3 regions of the Staphylococcus kloosii genome follow, and region 3 is predicted to be linked to each of the others. Evidence: riboswitches for the same ligand, from Rfam matches in the RefSeq annotation. Region 3 holds a riboswitch; each other region holds the start of a gene.

Region 1 (7,147 bases), 960 kb from region 3:
AAAGCTTTAACTGAACAAGATTATGAACTTTATTCTACTGGTGGTACGATGCGTGCGATAAAAGAAGCAGGGGTGGAAGTTCATTCAATTTCTGAATTAACACAGTTCGATGAAATTTTAGATGGACGTGTAAAAACATTACATCCAGCAGTGCATGGCGGTATTTTAGCAGATAGAGACAAAGAAGAACATTTAGCTCAATTAGAAGAACAACATATAGCTTTAGTCGATATGGTAGTCGTTAACTTATATCCATTTAAAGAAACAGTTGCTAATCCTGACGTTACTGAAGATGATGCAATTGAAAATATAGATATCGGTGGGCCAACGATGTTAAGAGCGGCTGCGAAAAACTTTAAACACGTGACTACTATAGTTCATCCTTCAGATTACGATGAAGTAATCGCAAGAGTGAAAAATAATACATTAGATTATGACTATAAAAAATCACTAATGATTAAAGTATTTGAACATACAAATAGTTACGATGCGGCAATCGTTGATTTCTTTAACAATAATAAAGAAAGTTTACGCTATGGAGAAAATCCACAACAAGAAGCATACTTTGTACGTACATCAACTGATAAGCATACATTAGGTGGCGCAGAGCAATTACACGGCAAACAACTTAGTTATAATAACATTAAAGACGCAGATGCAGCATTAGCATTAGTTAAACAATTTGAGCAACCTGCAGCAGTAGCGGTAAAACATATGAACCCTTGTGGTGTTGGTATAGGTGAAGATATTGAAAGTGCCTATCAACATGCATTTGAAGCAGATAGTCAATCTATTTTTGGTGGTATAGTTGCTTTAAATAGAAAAGTTGATGCCACACTTGCAAATAAATTGCATGAAATCTTCTTAGAAGTAGTCATTGCACCTGAATATAGTGAAGAAGCTTTAACTATTTTAAGACAAAAGAAAAATATTAGATTATTAGAAATTGGTATGCATATCGATAGTGATGAGCAAGAACTTGTATCAGTTTCAGGTGGTTATCTTGTTCAAGATAAAGATAATAAAAAAGTACAACGTGAAGATATGTCAGTTGTAACAGAAATTGCGCCTACAGAAGCGCAGTGGGAAGCTATGTTACTTGGATGGAAAGTTGTTGGCTCAGTCAAAAGTAATGCAGTAATTTTAACAAATGATAAACAAACTGTCGGTATTGGTGCTGGACAAATGAATCGTGTAGGTTCTGCAAAAATTGCCATCGAAAGAGCGATAGAAATGAACGAAAATGTTGCACTTGTGTCAGATGGCTTCTTCCCAATGGGGGATACAGTAGAACTAGCAGCGCAATCTGGTATTAAAGCAATCATTCAACCAGGTGGTTCAATTAAAGACCAAGAATCAATTGATATGGCAAATAAATATGGCATTACAATGGTAACAACAGGCGTACGTCACTTTAAACATTAAATGGAAGGTAGGTTGAAAAAATGAAAGTTCTTGTAATAGGTTCGGGTGGTAGAGAACATGTACTTGCTTTTAAACTCAATCAATCTAGTCTAGTTAGCCATTTATATGCCATTCCTGGCAATGACGCTATGGTAAATAGTGCAGAAGTTCATAAAGAGATAGCTGAAAATGATCATGCAACAATCGTTGAATTTGCGGTGGCAAATAATATTGATTGGGCTATTATTGGACCTGAGCAACCATTGACTGAAGGATTAACAGATAAACTACAAGCAGAAGGTATCAAAGTATTTGGCCCCAATAAAGTTGCTGCTCAAATCGAAGGATCAAAGTCATTTGCAAAGCAAATCATGGAACGTCACAATATTCCAACTGCTGATTACCAAGAAATTAATAACAAAGCTACAGCGTTGTCGTACATAGAGGAATGTGACTATCCAGTTGTGTTAAAAAAAGATGGATTAGCTGCTGGTAAAGGTGTTATCATTGCACAAAATTATGACGAAGCACTTAAAGCAGTACAAGCATTTTATGAAAATGGAGATGAACTTGTCGTTTTCGAAACGTTTTTAGAAGGTGAAGAATTTTCACTAATGACCTTTGTAAACGGTGATTATGCAGTACCTTTTGATTGCATTGCACAAGATCATAAACGAGCATTTGATGACGATAAAGGTCCTAACACAGGTGGAATGGGTGCTTACTGCCCAGTTCCACATATCGGTGAAGATATTTTAAGCCAAACAAATGAAACGATAGCGCAACCGATTGCGAAAGCGATGCATGAGGAAGGTTATTCATTTTTCGGTGTACTATATATAGGTGCGATTATTACAAAAGATGGTCCAAAAGTCATTGAATTTAATGCACGCTTTGGAGATCCTGAAGCGCAAGTATTATTAAGTCGAATGGATAGCGACTTAATGCAACACATTATTGAACTAGATCAAAAACAACCTATCCAATTTAAATGGAAAGAAGATGCTTTTGTTGGCGTTATGCTTGCTTCAAAAGGCTACCCAGGCACATACGAAAAAGGCAAAACTGTCGCTGGATTCACTTTAGATGGCAATTATTTTGTAAGTGGTCTGACGTTACAAAATGATAATTATGTAACAAGTGGTGGGAGAGTTATATTAGCTGTAGGACAAGGTGAAAATATTGCTAGCGCTAAACAACAAGCATATCAACGTATAGCAAATATAGAAAGCAACGCCTTATTCTATAGAAATGATATAAGTAATAAGGCAATAAGATAAAAATAAACGTCAATTTCTACCTAGTTAAGATAGAAATTGACGTTTTTGCTTTTTAAATGAATGTTTAATAAATATTATTAACTCGTACGTCATTAATGCTAGTAATAGGCATGAAATGAGCTAATATAAATGCTAAAGCTACTAACACAATCATAACGACGATTAAAATAATATCTTTATATGAAAAAGGGACATAATAGTAATACGTTCGTGGTCCATCTTTAAAACCTTTTTTCTCCATTGCTACTGATAGTTGATGTGCTTTTCTAATATTTTGACTTAGCATAGGAATTAACAAATGTTTAAAACGGTTTAATCCTTTGTGATTTTTCGAAGGTATCATTTGATAACGCATTTTTAACGTTCTTCGTAATTGAACAAATGAACTTAACATAAGTGGTACCATTCTTACAGCTGCCATAAAAGCATAGGCAAACTTGGGCTTAACTTTTAAATGTTGCATTAAGCTATAAAAAATCATGACGATTTGCGAGGAGAATACAACCAATAAACCAAAGAATGACACGGTCATTGTTCTTAATGAAAGATGTAAACCTCTTATTAAACTTTCTATTGAAATTTGTATAAAGCCTAGTTTAAATAGCATATGCGTACCATTACCATAAAAGATCATAAATAATGCTGACACTATACTAAATATCATAGTAAAGAGAATAAATATTAATGTGACTCTTAATTTAATACCATTAAAAAACAATAAAAATAGAACCATTAATAAAGCTAAATAAATCATTAAATCGAATTGGTGAATTAATATTACTAAGAAAAATAATAAAACCGATAATGCCAATTTCGTAATAATATTAACGTCATCTAAGAAGGTGTATTTTGTTTTCCATAAATCAAACATGTACTTCACCTAACATTTCTACGAGTTGTTTATTTTCTACGTGTATTCTGCGTGTAGAATAGCGTTTTATAATTTCGGGATCATGCGTAACCATAATTATAGTTTGACCTTTGCTAATACGCTGTTGAAATAATTTGATAAGATTAAACGTATTATGACTATCTAAACCAAAAGTAGGTTCATCTAATAAGATAATTTCAGCTTCTGAACTTAATGCAGTAGCAACACTTAAACGTCTTTTTTGTCCTACAGAAAGTTCAAAGGGGTGTTGATGTTTGACTTCGGTTAAATTTAGTTCTTGTAACATAGCTTCTGTTTTTTGTTGCGCTTCAGTATCGCTATAGTTTGAATATTGAACATATATTTCATTGTAAACAGAATTAGTAATAAATTGTAATTCTGGATTTTGATAAACTAAAAAGGCATGGTGTGCAACATCTTTTATCTTGCGGATAAGTTTATTGTTAAAATACATTTTCCCTTCATATTGAATAAGTTGCATTAAAGATTCTAGTAGGGAAGTTTTTCCACTACCATTAGCTCCGGTGATTGTAATCCACTCACCTTGATTTATCGTTAATTCATTGACTTTAATCAACGCTCTTTTGTCTCTTTTTATCGTGCATTGTTCTATACGAAGTTGATAGTCTGACTTTTCTAAAGTAGGCTGTGTGATAGGTTTAGGTGCATAATCCCAAGCTTTAGGGTGCCACACACCATATTCAGTTAGTAGATGTTCATAGTTAGTTAATATGGTGTGTGGTTGTTCATCTGCAATAATATTTCCATCATAATCGAATAAAATTACTCTATCTATGTGTTCCCATATATGAGCTACTTTATGTTCGACAATAAGCACTGTTTGATTAGTCCATAATGATTTAATTTTAGACCAAAGTGCTTCGGTCGCTTCAACGTCTAACATAGCAGTAGGTTCATCTAGAAATAAGGTATTGGCATTTTGTAATAACGTTTCTGCAATTGCTAATTTTTGTTTCATGCCTCCACTTAATTGATTTACATACTGATCTTTATCAACAGACAAACCAACAGATTGCAATGCTTTTAATATCTCTTCATCCATTTGATCTGTAGGAACTTGTCTGTTTTCTAAAATAAAAGCTAATTCTTCATAGACTTTTGGCATACAAAATTGGGTGTCAGGGTCTTGAAAAATAACACCACTATTTAAATCTCTATCTAGTTGATCATATTTTAGGGGCAGTTCTATCAAGTCAGGTACTATACCGCTAAGTACATTCAATAGTGTACTTTTCCCTGAACCTGATGGACCTAATAATAGGACTTTTTCTTGATCCTTTATCGTTATATCTAACCCATCAAAAATCTTTTTGTTGGCGTTTGGGTATTTTAGGCGTAAATTTTTTGCTACTAACACGTGCAACGCTCCTTATAAATTATCGTAATCTTCTTTTGATGAGGGTCTAAATAATCTAGTAACACCTGTTTGATCGAGCGCCTTAACTATATAATAAGAGAGTAGTCCGGCAACTAATATGCCGCCTAATAAACGAAAAACAATATATAGTATTAAGTTCCAGCTTGTAAGTGATGCTAGGTAACCATAAGCAAAGTCTAATGGTAATGTTGAAATTGCAGTTAATAAACCAGCTAAAATGGCAACGATAGCTTTGCGAGATTTATATCTAAAAATAGCAAATATAATTTCACATGCTAACCCTTGTACAAATGCGTAAATCATTGTAGCAATATCGAAACGACCCATAATAATAGTTTCACCAGCACCAGCTGCAAATTCAGCTAATAAAGCAATACCGGCTTTTGGAATAATAAGATAAGCTACTACTGCAGCCATAAACCAAGCACCATAAGTAATTTCTTCTATATGAAGACCAGATACTTGAAATGCTTTATAAACGAAATTCCAAATATTATAAATAATTGAAAAGACGATAGCAATAAGTATCGTAACGAGTATTTCTGATAGTTTTAAACCTTTTGACATATAACATTCCTCCATAAAAAAACGCACAACCTCACTAGAAGTTGTGCGTAATTATAGGCATAATTATACAAAAACATTAATAAATTAATAATTATAATTGTACACTTTCCTACGCTAGTCTCATCTAGATCAGGTTCAAAGGGTTTGAGGTAATCCTCATCTCAGTTACAAAACACCCCTAGTGCGTATATTAAGTTTTAATTTAACCTTAATGTATGCCTTTTAATGTCGTTTGTCAAGGTTGTAAATGAAAATTTATCTCATTACATCCTTATTCGTATAAGTCTTGAATATTTTTCATCGTTTCTTCGTGATTATCAGTACTGTTTTCGTTTTTGTCTTTTAATTCATTTTCAGCGTTTTTTGCTTGTTCAGCTAAGTCTTTGTGCATTTCTTCTTTACTCATAGGTAACCACTCCTCAATTTAGGGTTTTTACTATATAAAGTTGTTATACAGATGTGTTTACCTCCTCCACAAAATTTAAAACAAATTAATTATAATATTGTTGCAAGAAATCGTATAAATAAGGTATTCTTAAGTAATTGAAGTTTGTTTAAAATAAAGCAAACTGTGGAAAGTCTAATGTGTGTATTTTATATCATACTATAGACTTATTTATCGGTTTAATTAAAGACAAGATTCTTAAGTTCGTATATAATAACTTTGAGGTGAATGGTATGTCGTTTTTGAAAAAACACGCCGAAATATTATATAGCTATGTAATTGGTATAGTGTCTATTTTAATAAGTGTCATTATATTACTTAATTTATCATTAATTAATAAACTTAATGGCAAAGATAAGATAGATTTACATATTCATAATGTTTGGGACTTTATCAATGCATTTTTCGGTGAAATTATTAGGGTAACGAGTAATTATATAGGTAGTTTCCCAATTGTTAGTGCAATTATAATTATTCTATTTGGTGCTTTAGTTATTTACTTAGGTTTTACATTATATCGCACGACTAAATATGATTATGATATTTCAATATTCTTCTTAGTAGTAGGTATTTTATATTTCCTAATAACAATAATTTTAATGACTCAAATTTATAGCTTCTTTGCAGTACTATTTATAGTGCCATTCGCTATTCATATAGGATATATCGTTTATAAAGACGAATTGAATCCTAATCACCGCAAGTATCACTATCTATGGATAATTTTTAGTTATGGCATTGTTTATCTATTGACGCAAATCGTTCTATATAGTCGTATAGACAGCGATGAAATCTTATCAATAGATATTTTGAGTATTAATACTTTCTTTTTAATCATGTGGGTATTAGGTCAAATGTCTATATGGAATTTCTTGTTTTTAAGAAGATCACTTCCGCTTACTAAACAAGAATTAGGTGAAGAAGAACCAGAACTTTCTCGTATGAGTAAAGATTCTATGACAAACCAAACAAAAGAACATTGGAAAAACTTTCAAGATAGAACAACTGAATTTACTCGTAAAACACGTAGAAGTGTTGATTTACAAAAAATGCGCGATAAGAAAGATAAAGTTATAAACAAATGGAAAGAAATTATAGACATTCAAGAAGATGACGTACCAAATTGGATGAAGAAACCAAAATGGTTGAAAACTGCATAT
Region 2 (7,147 bases), 1.0 Mb from region 3:
CTTGTGGAGCAAGCCTCGTAGCTTGCTCTTTTTTTTAATTTATAAATTTATTTCCACTATATGATTATTGTGTAAAAACTTTCTTCCAATAAGAACATTAAATGGTGCAGCGCCATCTAATCATTTAGATGAAAAATTATGGAACACAATTAGCTAAATGTATTAAAATTATAAAACTACTTTTGCCTGATAATAGGTAGAAAAATTTACGGTAGTGCATAATTAGAGTAGTCTCCTAGGGCTGCTCTTTTTTAAGAAGTAATATGTGTTGAATACAATTAGCTAATATTATTTGGTCATGATATAATTAATTTAGATAATTTTTTCTCCAGAATTTTTATCTCATTTTTAAATACATTTGTTTACACCTCTTTATGGGGTGTCTTTTTTATGATAAAATAATATTAGCCATACAATCGCTATTCATTTTCAAGGTAAAAGTAGGTACGTTGTCCCGTGCCTACTCTTTTTATTTGTTTTGCCCAATATATTGTGATATATTCTTTGAAGAGGCGATAGGTCTCTTAATTATTCTCTTTTTGATTAACATGAATTTCCCTTAACAGGCTCCCCATAGCCTGTTTCTTTTTGTATTAATTGATAAACTATGATAAATTGAAAATAGAGGTTTAGAGCTCGCCTTTCATTTTCAAACGTGTTATACGATTTGCAGACAGGATTTCCGACCTGTCTGTTTTTTGTTTTAAATACAACCTCTAGGGTATAATATTTAAACATGCACTAGTTATCCAACTATTGCTTTTATAATGAATCAAATCTCCGTCATCCAAGCATGTCACTGGATGAAAGTTTGGTGTAAAGGGCAGGCACTTAGGTGCTTGTCCTGTTTTTTATTTATTTTATGTGTGATAAAATTAAAATACATGCACAAATTCTCTTAACATAAAATAGTGTGATATTACACTAGCATCCTAGCTACCTAAGCATGTCACTGGGTGGTTGTTTTTTATGATTAATTTTAATCTTATAGGGTAGTATAATACTTCCTTACTACTGTCTCCAAATAAATATAAAGGAGATTTAATATGATAAATATTATTTCAGCAATTGGTTCCATGGGAACATTTATAATGGCAATATTCTATTTTGTATCAGTATCAGTTCAACTTTATCAAATGAAAATTAGTTTTCTACCTGCATTAGGATTTAATCAAATTCTTTTAGAAAAAGATGGAAATAAAAACCTAAATTTAAAAAATACAATTATGAATTCTAATGAACATGAAGATCATTTAAAGTTATATAATCTTGGTGGTGGAGCAGCAAAAAAAATCACTATTGAAGTTTTGTTAGGAGAAAATGAAGTTATACAGACTAAATATGTTAGCATATTGCCTAGTAAAGAGGGGTATATGTTACCTATTAATAAAAAGGTTTTTGATGAACTTGATAAAACTATCGAGAACAACGGTTATGAGTCAGATATGAATATAAAGCTAACATATTTTCATAATGTGAGTAGAAAACAGCACGAGATATTGCTTAAAGGCCATATTGATAATTTTAATTCTTATGAGAGCAAAGAGATTTATGAGCTACAGTTTATTCAAGTAAATTAGCAAATATTTATTTACAAGTAGATAAAAATCATTTATTGTTAGTTTTGCACACCTTAGGGTGTGTAAAGACGATGGGAAAATGTTGCGCACCCTTAGGTGTGTGACGTTAACTCCCGTTATAGTCTCAAAGACCCCCTTTTATTAGGGGGTCTTTTTTATGTTCGCTTTTATGTTACAATATATTAAGGAGTTGTAGTGGGCTCCCACTTATTGATTACAGCCTCACCTTTTGGTGGGGTTTTTGTTTATATTAAAATATATGTGGTATAATAAATTAAGCGTCATACAACGCTTGCCAACTCATAAAAAACTCTTTACAAGCTCACCTTCGGGTGGGCTAATTTTTTATATAAATTTATATCTTTTAGAAATAACTACATGGCATGTTTTATTCCTTTTTTGACAAGGTACCAATTCACAGGATAACTTGTTATAAAACCTATAAGCATAGCTATTTGCATTAAAAACCAATATTCTAATTTATTTGGTTGTAGAAGTGCATTATTAATTGCAAAACGCATTATTATCATAAAGCCAAACATACCAATTTCAAATGCTATAAGTGAGAAGGTGTCTGCTTTTACAGCATCCTTCAAATCTGCTAATGGATGATCATGTTTGATTTCCATATGGAAATATTGAAATAATAAACCAAATATATAAGCTAAAATAAATTCTATTATTAGTGTAGTAGCTAATTCATTGCTAAAGAAAGTTATTCCAAATAAGAAAATAACCGGAGCCCCAATTAGGTTGCCTAAAGAACATCCTGCGCTACAATGAGTAGTAGAAATAATTACGCTTTGCCAAAATGGTTTATTGTGATTTGTTTGTCTATCTATTTTTGTTCTGCCTAAAGTGTAATAACCAATAATACCTAGAATGGGGAAATAGAGTCCTGTAAGAGGCCAAACAATATTCATGATAAACATTTTTTGAGGTCTTTTAAATATATCTATCAATATTGAGATAAATTGTAGAATAGATAATATAATAAAAATTAATGATATTATTAACATTGTAAATTTCCTTTCACTATAGTTTTAGAAAAATTTCTCCTAGACTGATAATAGCATAAAATTTAAATCGATATGCAAACACCCACCTAAATGAATAGATGGGAGTTTTACGTGTCAAATATGTGTCAATTTAGTTATATTTAGTTCTGTTTATTCCGAAAGTAAATTAGTCAAAATGCTTTAGTTACGCCTTTTTCTACTATATACTAAAGTATCCCAAAGGACTCCGTTTCCGTAATTTAAAAACCGTTAAGTTGACGTTAATTTTACGTCGATTTAACGGTTTTTTCTTTTGGCAATTTTAATGCCAGTTAATATTAATAAACGATAAGACATTTCTCGATTTATTGAAACTTGCTATTGTTAGTAAAAAATATTTAGGCGTGTTAACTTATTCTTTAACACGTTGTAAGATAACGGTTGGAACGTAAATTCATTCTAAAAAAATTAATCTTTACAGATTCAAAATTTTTTTTTCATAAATAAGTTTGTAATAAAACTGAATTAATGTTAGTTTAAAAACAGAACTTAATATCCATTGCTAGGGGTGCTTTAACAAAGCTGAAAGAGATGAAGGTCTCAACCCTTTGAACCTGATCTGGTTAATACCAGCGTAGGGAAGCAGAACGACTCAGTATTAAATATGTGTTTATTACTGTTCGTTGACTTCGTTATACATACGATTTCTAATCAGGTCTCCTAGCAAAATAAATTATGCTAAGGAGTTTTTTTATGCAACAAAACAAGATTGAATTGAAAAAGCAATTTCCAGCAAGTACACGTGTCTGGATTAGTGGTGATGAACCGGACATTCAAGTTCCATTTAGGTCTATTAAATTAGAGCCTACCGTTACGGAAAGTGGAACTACACCTAATAAGCCAATGATTGTTTATGATACAGCTGGACCTTATCACGACGAAAAATATGAAGTTAACGTAGAAAAGGGCATACCTAAGTTACGTGATAAATGGATTGCAGAACGCGAAGATACCTATTCTTATGAAGGGCGCAAAGTTGTTGCCCTAGATAACGGCTTTAAAAAAGAAAATCATAAGAAATTTGTCGAAACACCTTTCGAATATAAACCTCGAAAAGCACAACGAGGTAAAAATGTGACACAAATGCATTACGCTAAACAAGGTATTATTACGAAAGAAATGAAGTTTGTCGCCGCTAGAGAAGACGTATCAGCTGAATATGTACGCTCAGAAATAGCGAGAGGTCGTGCAATTATTCCTAATAATGTGAATCATCCAGAATCAGAACCGATGATCATTGGTAAAAATTTCCAAGTGAAAATCAACGCTAATATTGGTAATTCTGCAGTTAGTTCATCTATCGAGGCTGAAGTAGAAAAGTTAGTGTGGGCTATCCATTGGGGTGCAGATACGATAATGGATTTATCGACGGGTAAAAATATTCATGCAACACGTGAATATTTATTACGTAATTCACCTGTTCCAGTTGGTACAGTTCCAATATATCAAGCGTTAGAAAAGGTAGATGGTAAAGCCGAAGATCTTACTTGGGAAATTTATAGAGATACATTGATTGAACAAGCTGAACAAGGCGTTGATTACTTTACGATACATGCAGGCGTGTTATTAAGATATGTTCCAACAACAGTTGAACGTTTAACAGGTATAGTATCAAGAGGCGGGTCTATAATGGCTCAATGGTGTTTAGCTCACCATGAAGAAAGCTTTTTATATACGCATTTCACAGATATATGTGAAATCTTAAAAGAATATGATATTGCAATCTCCCTTGGTGATGGATTACGTCCTGGTTCAATATATGATGCAAATGATGAAAGTCAGATTTTGGAACTGAAAACTTTAGGAGAACTGACGGCGATTGCTTGGGAGTATGATGTACAAGTTATGGTCGAAGGTCCTGGACATGTGCCTATGCATAAAATTAGAGAGAACCAAGAGTTAGAAGATTATTATTGTCAAGAAGCTCCTTTTTATACTTTAGGGCCGTTAACGACAGATATTGCACCTGCATATGACCATATAACTTCAGCAATAGGGGCGGCACAAATCGCAAGCTATGGAACAGCTATGTTATGTTACGTAACGCCAAAAGAGCATTTGGGCTTACCTAATAAAGACGATGTTAGAGAAGGGGTAGTCACTTATAAAATTGCAGCACATACCGCTGATTTAGCAAAAGGAATGAAAAATGCTCAAAAACGAGATGATGAAATTAGTAGGGCGCGTTTTGAATTTCGCTGGTATGACCAATTTAATTTATCATTAGATCCTGATAAAGCTAGAGCATTCCATGATGAAACATTACCGGCAGAAGCGGCTAAAATAGCTCATTTTTGTAGTATGTGTGGTCCGAAATTCTGTTCAATGCGTATCTCACATGATTTACGTAAAAGTCCGGAATTGAAAGCTGAAGGCATGAAACAAAAATCTGCAGAATTTATTTCTGAAGGCAGTAAAATATATCATTAAAATATGTATGTGAAAAGACACCGTTAATGAGGTGTCTTTTTTAATTATGAAACAGTAGTTTTGTAAAATATAATTAAATCCATATAATAGTAAACAGTAATTAATAAAAGAAGGTGTACAGATGGATGTATTAGATAATTATTTTAAATTGTTTGATGAAGCTAAAGAAAGTGAAGAAAGTTTTAATAAATTAAATGCGCTTTTTAGTGATGATATTACTTTTGTCTTAAATGGACGTACTTTTAATGGTAAAAATGCATGGGAAAACTTTGTTAAACAAGTTTTTGCTTCCAATAAAGAGTTAAAACATATGTATAATGGTTGGGAACAAAACGAAGATGGCACATACGCTACTAAATGGGCTATTTGTGGCAATAGATATGAAACGGGAGTATATACACAAGAAGGTATTGATGTCGCTAAATTAGATAGCAATGGTAAAATAATTTATCTTGAAAATAAGCCAAACAATAGTGATTTTCTTTCTTAAATAAGATGTGTTTTTATAGAATTTAACTAAAAGGGGCTAAACCACATTATTATGGGTTTAGCCTATTAATTATTATTGAGATTTATTATTGTCATCATTTTTATTTTTGCTACTGTTGCTGCTTTTACTTATTAATCGTCTAATACCTCTAACGATATAACCTACAGCTAGTGCGCGAATAATTCTTTGTATTAGTTGTTGCATAAGTTACCTCCTAAGTTATAGCAATTATATAGTACTCCTTACCCCTTATTAATACCTTTAAGTCGTACAATTACAAAAAATTATTGTATTAATAAAAAACAATCATGCCATCTTTATCGGCTTTTTTAAAGAAAATGGTAATGATACCACTTATAATCGCGACAATATAAGGTATGCCAGTCCAAAAGAAAATGATGTGCAATACGCCTAGAAAAACTTGATTGGAATAAAATTTATGAACACCGATCCAACCTAATAAAAATGCTAATAATACATACGTTACTTTACTTACTCTCATAACACAATTCCTTTCTAATGATTAACTACAGTTTACTGTTTTAATTAAACAGTGGTCAATAAATGTTCAATATTACTGAAAGTTTCGAATTTTATATAGTTAATTATTTCAATATTTATTTGATGTTATAATATAATATGAATGATAAAGCATATTAATTTAAAGGAGAAATAATATGATTAGAAAAGCAAAAGCATCAGATAAAGAGGCAATTGCAGAACTATGTTATATCATATGGGAAGAACTAGAAATAGATATGGTAAAACAAATTGAACGTGAAAGATTATTAAAAGTTATGCAAAAAAGCATCGTCGATATTCAATATAGAGGTAATATTTCCAATATTTGGGTGTATGAAATTGACGGTAATGTAGCAGGATGTTTAATAGCATATCCAGGTAAAGATGAATTAGCATTAGAACGTGCATGGTTGGATTTAGATGTCGATGAAGATATTAAAGCATTAGGTACACCAATGCCGATGAAAGAATCTAATGATGATGAATATTATATCGAAACGATTGCTACTTTCCCTAATTACCGTGGCAGAGGGGTTGCTACTAAATTAATGCAATATGTGATTGATCAAGAGCCAACTGCTAAATGGAGTTTGAATTGCGATTATCATAATGAAAGAGCTTATTATGTCTATAATAAATTTGGTTTTAAGACGCAAAGCGATATTAATTTATATGGTCACAATCATAGACACATGGTGTATGAAGGGGATAAAGTACAGGCAAATTAAAAAAATCGACCTTTTGCAAGGTCGATTAATAACTATTAAATGCCACCTAATAAGGCACTGATGTAAATACCTAAAGCATAAAGTATGCCGAAGAATGTATTTGTTTTACCAGTAGCTTCCATAGCAGACATCATTGTTGCTGGTGTGTCATGTTTTTTAAATCTACGTACTGCTTTAATTGGCATTGGGAATGATAGCAATGCGAGTAGGAAAAATATTGAACCACCAGGTCTAAAGAATGCTAGAAATACTACTAATGCATAAGCAATAATATACATTAAACCTAGGAAACGTACTGAATTGTTCTTTCCTAAAAGAATCGGTAACGTGAAACGTCCT
Region 3 (7,147 bases):
AATAATGATTTTTCGGGACATGATATTGCGCATATTAATAGAGTTGAACGTTTAGCATTGTATTTAGCAGAGCGAGAGCAACCTGTTAATACCTTTATTATAAATATGGCAAGTCTTCTACATGATACGGTTGATTCAAAATTAACAAATAACGAAGAAGCTACGCATAAACTTCGTACGTTTTTATCATCAATTCAACTTAACGATAAAGATAGTGAAGCGATTCTTCACATCATTAATAATATGAGTTATAGTCATGCTAAAGTTCATCAAACAAAGTTATCAAAAGAAGGACAAATCGTTCGTGATGCCGATCGTTTAGATGCATTAGGTGCTATTGGTATTGCCCGCACTTTTCAGTTTGCAGGTGCTTATGATGAACCTATGTGGAGTGGTGACATAGACTATGAATCCTTAATTAATGGCAATTATAACTTAGCTCATTTATCACCTTCTGCTATTAAACATTTTTATGAAAAACTATTTAATTTAAAAGGATTAATGCATACTAAAACGGCTTATGTTATAGCTGAAAAAAGACATGAATTTATGCAACAATTCGTGCATCAATTTTTCGAAGAATGGTAACTTCAAATATAGAGTATATAAAAAAGCGTCTTTCAATATTTTTGAAAGACGCTTTTACTTTAATTATTTTTTCTTAGCTTTTTTTGATACAACTTGTGTATTTTTTGCTTTGTTACCGTCGCCATTTTTATCTTTGTTCATTGCTTCTAACATTGGAGCAACTTCTCTTTTGGCAACTCTTGAGTAGTAGATGTTCGCAAAATGCGTTTGTATAATCAAGAATGCGGCACTGACTGACCAATATAAGCCAAGTGCTGAAGCAGAGCTTAATGAAATCCATACAATCATGATTGGAGAAATAACCATCATCATGTAACCCATTTGACGTTGTTCATTTGGCATACTTAAGCTTGATACATAAGCTTGTAAGAAGTATAACACACCAGCTATAATTGTGATCCAAATGTCTGGTTTTGATAAATCAAACCATAAGAAATTAGGGTGATCAGTAAATCCACCGTTAGATGGGAATTTCAAGACGAAATATAATCCCATAATGACTGGCATTTGAATTAATACTGGTAAACAACCTAACATGCTCTTCATTGGGTTCATATCGTATTTTTTATAAACTTCCATCATTTCTTGATTGGCAGCCATTTTTTCTTCTTGTGTACGAGAACGTTTCACTTTCTCTTGCACAGCATCAATGTCAGGTTTAGCTACCTTCATTTTTTCTCGCATCATATGACTATTTCTATAATTTGATAACATGAATGGTAATAAAACTAAACGAATTGCAATTACAATAACGACAATTGCTAAACCATAGTCATTATTAAAACTAGTCCCTAACCAATGTATTAATTTGTCCATTGGTTCAACAAATGTATTAAAGAAGAAACCATTTCTGTTGCTCGGTTTAGAGTAGTCACATCCTGCTAGAAAGACCATTACTCCCAAAAGTAAAGGTAATAGCGCTTTTTTCTTCATTTTTCCACCTCTAATGATATATTCACACAAAAATCATTTTATCATATTAGTGTGCAAGTGAAAATCAAAAACATAATATTTTCACTATTAATCAACATATTGTAAAAAATGGTGGACTGTTGATTTAATATCATCACTTTGTGCGATAGCTGAAATCACTGATACACCATTGGCTTTAGCGTCCATTACTTCTTTATAGTTAGCTAACGAAATACCCCCAATGCCTACCATTGGGAAATCTTGAAGTTTTTCTCGAAGTTGTGTAATCATTTCAGGACCTACGGGTGCATTTGCGTCATCTTTTGAAGAAGTCGGAAACATTGGTCCTACTCCAATATAGTCAACATGTGCTAGGTTAGAATGCTGATACTCTTCAATATTACCTACACTTAAACCTATTATTTTATGTTGAAATTGCTGTGCAAAATGTTCCACGTCTTCATCATCTTGTCCAACATGAATACCATCAGCATCAATTGCGATTGCTAGTGAAACGTCATCATTTACTATAAATGGAACATTATAAGAATGACATAACTCTTTTAGTTTTATAGCAAGTAATTCTTTGTCCTCACCAATTAATGTCCCTTTGCCTTTTTCTCTAAATTGGAACATTGTGATACCTGCAGCTAAAGCCTCTTTTACTACGTCCACGATATTACGTTCATCGCTTATATCTTGAGTACCACAAATGAAATATAGTCTTAAATCATCTGGTTGGAACATTATTTACACCTCTTCTAATTGTCTTAACTGCATATATTCAGAGTGTTCAATCGTATATAACTTATCTACAAAGCGTGTTAAAAATGATCCAGGTCCTTGTGGTGAAGTTTTACTCTCTGCTTGTTCTGCAGCTATATTAAAAATTGAGACAGCTTCAATTACGCTTTCAATAGATGGCGCTAAACTACGATTTAAAAAGCTAGCTATAACGCCACCTAATAAACAGCCTGCACCTGTTATTTTAGTTAACATCTGTGAGCCATTAGATAATTTTATTATTTTGTCTTCTTGCGCAATAATATCTTCTTTACCTGTAATTACGATTGTTGTATTAAATTTTTTCTGTGCACGTTGAGCAATATCTATAACATCTAAATTTTCTGCACTATCTGTACCTTTCATTGTAGCATCATCATCAATTAAAGCTAAAATCTCAGAAGCATTACCTTTAATAACAGTTACATCTACTTCTGCTAAAAATTGATGACAAAATGTTTTTCTAAACTGTGAAGCGCCTACTGCTACTGGATCAAAAACGATTGGTACAGCTGATTTATTAGCAATTCGTGCGATTTTCAACATATCTTGACTTTGAGATTTGTTAAGCGTCCCAATATTAATTAATAGTGATGATGCGACTTTAAAAAAATCTTCTGCTTCTTCAGGTGCTTCACTCATAGCTGGACTAGCGCCTAAACTCAATAATCCGTTAGCAGTAAAATTTTTCACTACATCATTCGTGTAACACACGACTAAAGGATTTTGTTGACGAATCGTTGCTAAATTATTCATCATCTAATCCCTCCTTTTTCATATAGGCAAAATGGTTCACTGGGCCACGACCTTGTCCTATTTCAGGCGTATACTGAATTGCTAGTGCTATAAATTTCTTAGCTTTTTGTACCGCTTCATATATTGATTTACCTTTTGCTAATTCAGCAGTAATAACGGCAGAAAATGTACAACCTGTGCCATGAGTATGTGGCGTATCATATCGTGCTTCAGTAAATTTGTATACTTCATCTTTTATAAATAAATAATCTGTTGAATTTTGTGTGTCATCATTCGCATGACCACCTTTTATAACAACGCCTTTACTACCAATTTCGTTTATAAATATTTGTCCAGCTTTATATATATCGGCTTCATTTTTAATTGTTAATCCAGTAATTTCTTCAGCCTCAGGAATATTAGGCGTAGCTACAGTAGCAAGTGGTAATAAAATAGACTTCAAATTATTTTTGCCTTCGTCATCCATAAGTGAATCACCACTTTTTGCGAGCATAACTGGGTCAATAACGTATGGAATTTCTGGATGTTGAGCTATATATGATTGAATAAGTTCCATCATTTCTTTAGATGCAATCATACCTGTCTTTAAAGCATGTGGTAATTCATCATCATATACACTATCTAATTGTTCTGCCAACCATTGTGGATCTAAATTATGAATGTGTTGCACACCTTTTGTATTTTGCGCCACGATACTTGTTATAGCAGCCATACCATATACACCACAGGCATGAAAAGATTTTAAATCTGCCATAACACCTGCTCCGCCAGATGGGTCAGTTCCTGCAATTGTTAGTGCTATTTTAGGTTTATTCATTGTTATTTCCTCCAAAATCCCATGATTCTTGTACATATGCCATGTTGAAAAAGTTTTGTTCATGCACTGTACTTTGTAAATAGCTCTCTTTAATAGCATCGCATTCTTGTTGTGAAATATTTGCTGTTAGTTTATCTAATAATTTATCGAAAACATTTACCAGTTCTTCCATTTCTGTACTATAAAATTCGAACCATTTAGCTAAAATACAGTCTTTATTTAAAGCATCATCTTTTACTGCTTTACGCGCGATATATTGATAAACATAAGGACAAGGTGCCATCGCTGCTATCGTATGCGCAGCATTTTCTTTGCTAAAAGCATTATAATACATATGTTTTATATAATGGTCTCCACTTGGTGGCCACACTTTTTCTTGTACAATGTCATTGTAATCTTCACCTATATAATTTGCTATTATTTCATGCGCTTCAACTTCACCATCTACAATAAATTGAATTTGTTCTACCAAAAACTTAACGTCTTCCATTGTAGAAACTTTTGGAATTAGTAATGCATAGATATTGGCAAACTCTTTTAAATAAGATGCATCAGCTCTTAAATAAAATCTTGCTGCTTCTGCTGATAAATCACCTGCAAGCATATGTTGAACGAAGTTGTCATTATATATTTTTTCTAATATAGGTTGTGCTGCTGTTCTTAAATCTTGTGAAAATGTCATTGTTAAAATTCCTCCTAATAAAAAAACTACATTCCTTGTAAGAATGTAGTACTAACTAGGCATAATTAATAAATTAAGCGCAAGTAGACTACTTTCCTACGTTGGTACTAACCAAATCAGGTCGTAAGGGTCTGAATTACATCATCTCAGCCAGAGGCTCCCCTAGTAGTTTTACTATAATGTTTTCTTATTAAAGATAACAAATCCCCGTGCAATTTGCAAAAGAGTAAGATAACATGAGCAGAACAATAATCCTACTTGTATAAGAAGACTTTGTCGTTTCGCCCCGACAAAAAAACTAAAGTTGAAAGCAGCTTGATACAAGCGCAATTTCAATTTAGTCATATAGTCACAATATCAATATCAACCAAAATAAAATAAGATAAGATTAACTTTGTAACGATTTTGTATCGTACTGATGCCTTGGGGAAGTGTATGAGTGAAAGATTACTGGCTCGAACCATACTATCCTAAATCAAGGCAAACATGCACGGCAAAATCATAAAGGATTGGGAAAAATGACTAGAGATGCAAAAGTTTAATACTGGTGAATTTTCAATTCAGTCATTTTTTGCCAATATAAAAAAATAGAGTCTAGGATAATAGCATATCCCAAACTCTATTTAAATTGATATTATATTACATAATTTATAACTAAATTATGCAGTTACCCATTGTGAAGCACCTTCAGTATTGTATAATTTAACTGCTGCTTTATCTTGTACTGATTCTGGTGCTGATGAAGCTGGTTTACCTTTATATTGTTCAGGTGCTACTGAATCCCATGTAGTTTGTAAGAATTGATATTTACCTGATGCACCAGTTGATGCATTTGTAGCATGGATGTCGCCACCTGATTCACGTTGAGCAATTTGTTTTAAGTGACTGTTAACGTTTACTGAAGAACCACTGTCGTCACTTGAACTTGAATCATTTGAACTTGAAGTAGATTCTTGTTGTGGTTGTTGAGTTGATTCAGTTTGTGGTGCTTGTTGTTGTTTTGGTTGCTCTTGAGTTTGAGTACTTTGTTGAGTTTGTTCTTGTTGTTCTGGTTGTTGTGATTGTTGTTGTGCTTGCTCATTTTGTTGTGGTTGTTCATTTTGTTGTGGTTGTTCTTGTTGAGTATTAGCTGCTTGATTACCATATCCGTTATAACTCCAAGACCAGTTTTGGCCATTTGAAGAGAATTGATAGTTAGTGTTGTCTTGATCAAAGTTAATATTATATGAACCTTCTTGAACTGGTTTTGCATTTAATTCAGAAGGGTTATTTTGTGCTAATTGTGCTAAGTGCGCATGGTTAGCTCCAGTTGTTTCTGCTGCATTTGCATGATGTCCTGTTGCTAATCCTGTTACGCCTAATCCTACTACTATAGTTGAAGTTAGTAATGTTTTTTTCATAATTTAAAAAATCCTCCTATAAGGTAATTAGTTTTATCATCAATTTGCAATTACCAATGTAACATCTATAAAAAGGCTGTAGGTTACAGTGAAATAAAAAAATTCGGCATTTTTTTACAACACAATTACATTAAATAATGGTTAATTTAAAGCTTTTAAAATTATTTTTTCGTTTATGCCAGTTTTGAAAATTTATTATGTGACATTTTTCATGTAATACATATGTAATAAATCTGATTTTTCTGTTTAACTATTAGAGTAAATTTTCAATATTTAAACCCCAAAAAGCTATTGCTATATCTATAATTAGATATATGCAATAGCCGTCAACAAGTATAATTAATAATAGGATTGATAAGTTTAATATGATGGTTAATAAAAATGGTGGTTAGTTGATTAATATGATTGAAATTGAGGATAAATCATTTAAGTTATATAGATTAATTCAAGGAGAATGTTAAATCAGTAGCATCTTGATCGCATGGTTCAATAAGTGGGTTTTGCTGTTGTTTAACCTTTGGAGACATAAATTTGATTGTATCAATAATGATTTCAGTAACGAAATGCATTTGCCCTTCTTTTTCATATTTAGAAGAACGCATGTGGCCTGTTACACCTACAAGTGCGCCTTTAGATAAGTAACGGTGGATATTTTTAGCATTATTTCCAAAAGCCTTACAAAATAAAAAATCACAATTTTGCTGTTGCTCATTGCGCTTAGATGGTCTATCTATTGCGAGACATAATGAGACATAGTCTGTTTCGTCTTTACTAAATAACTGTGGATCTTTAGTTAGTCGTCCGACGACAACTATATTATTTATCATAGTTCACCTCCTTGTTAGCTATATCATAATTGGGTTCGTCAATAGCGTCAAAAGTCAGTAATGTTTAAATCAAGGAAAAATTGTTTGCTATATTTTATAAAAATTGGCTTATCAATTTGAATTTACGTTATAATAGCAACATAATCTTATTTATTGTAAAAGTTAAATTTCTTTAATGGATGTGAGGCAATGAAAACATTTAAAGCTGTTAGATTCCAAATCGTTTCAGAAAACGGTGGTGTAACTGAATATGAGTTGGAAGATGGCGTAATCATTAATAAAGAAAGTAGTGGTACTGGGTGGCTGTTAGAACTTGTCATACCAGATTATCATTATGATACTATGAAATCATATATGGATAATGAAACTTTGTTAGATATTC

The links. A riboswitch is a leader RNA that binds a small molecule or an ion and turns the genes downstream of it on or off. The one in region 3 is predicted to bind thiamine pyrophosphate.
Region 1: linked by a shared signal. The riboswitch ahead of C7J89_RS10340 (ECF transporter S component) and the one ahead of tenA (thiaminase II) in region 3 are both predicted to bind thiamine pyrophosphate.
Region 2: linked by a shared signal. The riboswitch ahead of thiC (phosphomethylpyrimidine synthase ThiC) and the one ahead of tenA (thiaminase II) in region 3 are both predicted to bind thiamine pyrophosphate.

What each region holds. Positions count from the first base shown of each region.
Region 1 covers NZ_CP027846.1:2,088,790-2,095,936, reverse strand. The annotation lists gene purH (bifunctional phosphoribosylaminoimidazolecarboxamide formyltransferase/IMP cyclohydrolase) at 1-1,425, shown strand, start outside; gene purD (phosphoribosylamine--glycine ligase) at 1,446-2,684, shown strand; gene C7J89_RS10350 (energy-coupling factor transporter transmembrane component T family protein) at 2,749-3,555, opposite strand; gene C7J89_RS10345 (ABC transporter ATP-binding protein) at 3,548-4,954, opposite strand; gene C7J89_RS10340 (ECF transporter S component) at 4,967-5,542, opposite strand; TPP riboswitch at 5,632-5,732, opposite strand; gene graF (glycopeptide resistance-associated protein GraF) at 5,814-5,948, opposite strand; gene auxA (lipoteichoic acid stability factor AuxA) at 6,221-7,147, shown strand, end outside.
Region 2 covers NZ_CP027846.1:2,130,699-2,137,845, reverse strand. The annotation lists gene C7J89_RS10545 (hypothetical protein) at 1,047-1,580, shown strand; gene C7J89_RS10540 (DUF4396 domain-containing protein) at 1,955-2,599, opposite strand; TPP riboswitch at 3,133-3,236, shown strand; gene thiC (phosphomethylpyrimidine synthase ThiC) at 3,332-5,068, shown strand; gene C7J89_RS10530 (nuclear transport factor 2 family protein) at 5,190-5,558, shown strand; gene C7J89_RS13490 (hypothetical protein) at 5,631-5,762, opposite strand; gene C7J89_RS10525 (TM2 domain-containing protein) at 5,851-6,060, opposite strand; gene C7J89_RS10520 (GNAT family N-acetyltransferase) at 6,236-6,808, shown strand; gene C7J89_RS10515 (1,4-dihydroxy-2-naphthoate polyprenyltransferase) at 6,844-7,147, opposite strand, start outside.
Region 3 covers NZ_CP027846.1:1,125,145-1,132,291, reverse strand. The annotation lists gene C7J89_RS05525 (HD domain-containing protein) at 1-588, shown strand, start outside; gene yidC (membrane protein insertase YidC) at 652-1,521, opposite strand; gene thiE (thiamine phosphate synthase) at 1,609-2,247, opposite strand; gene thiM (hydroxyethylthiazole kinase) at 2,251-3,039, opposite strand; gene thiD (bifunctional hydroxymethylpyrimidine kinase/phosphomethylpyrimidine kinase) at 3,032-3,856, opposite strand; gene tenA (thiaminase II) at 3,849-4,538, opposite strand; TPP riboswitch at 4,615-4,712, opposite strand; gene C7J89_RS05495 (transglycosylase family protein) at 5,198-5,938, opposite strand; gene C7J89_RS05490 (single-stranded DNA-binding protein) at 6,379-6,765, opposite strand; gene C7J89_RS05485 (YwpF-like family protein) at 6,955-7,147, shown strand, end outside.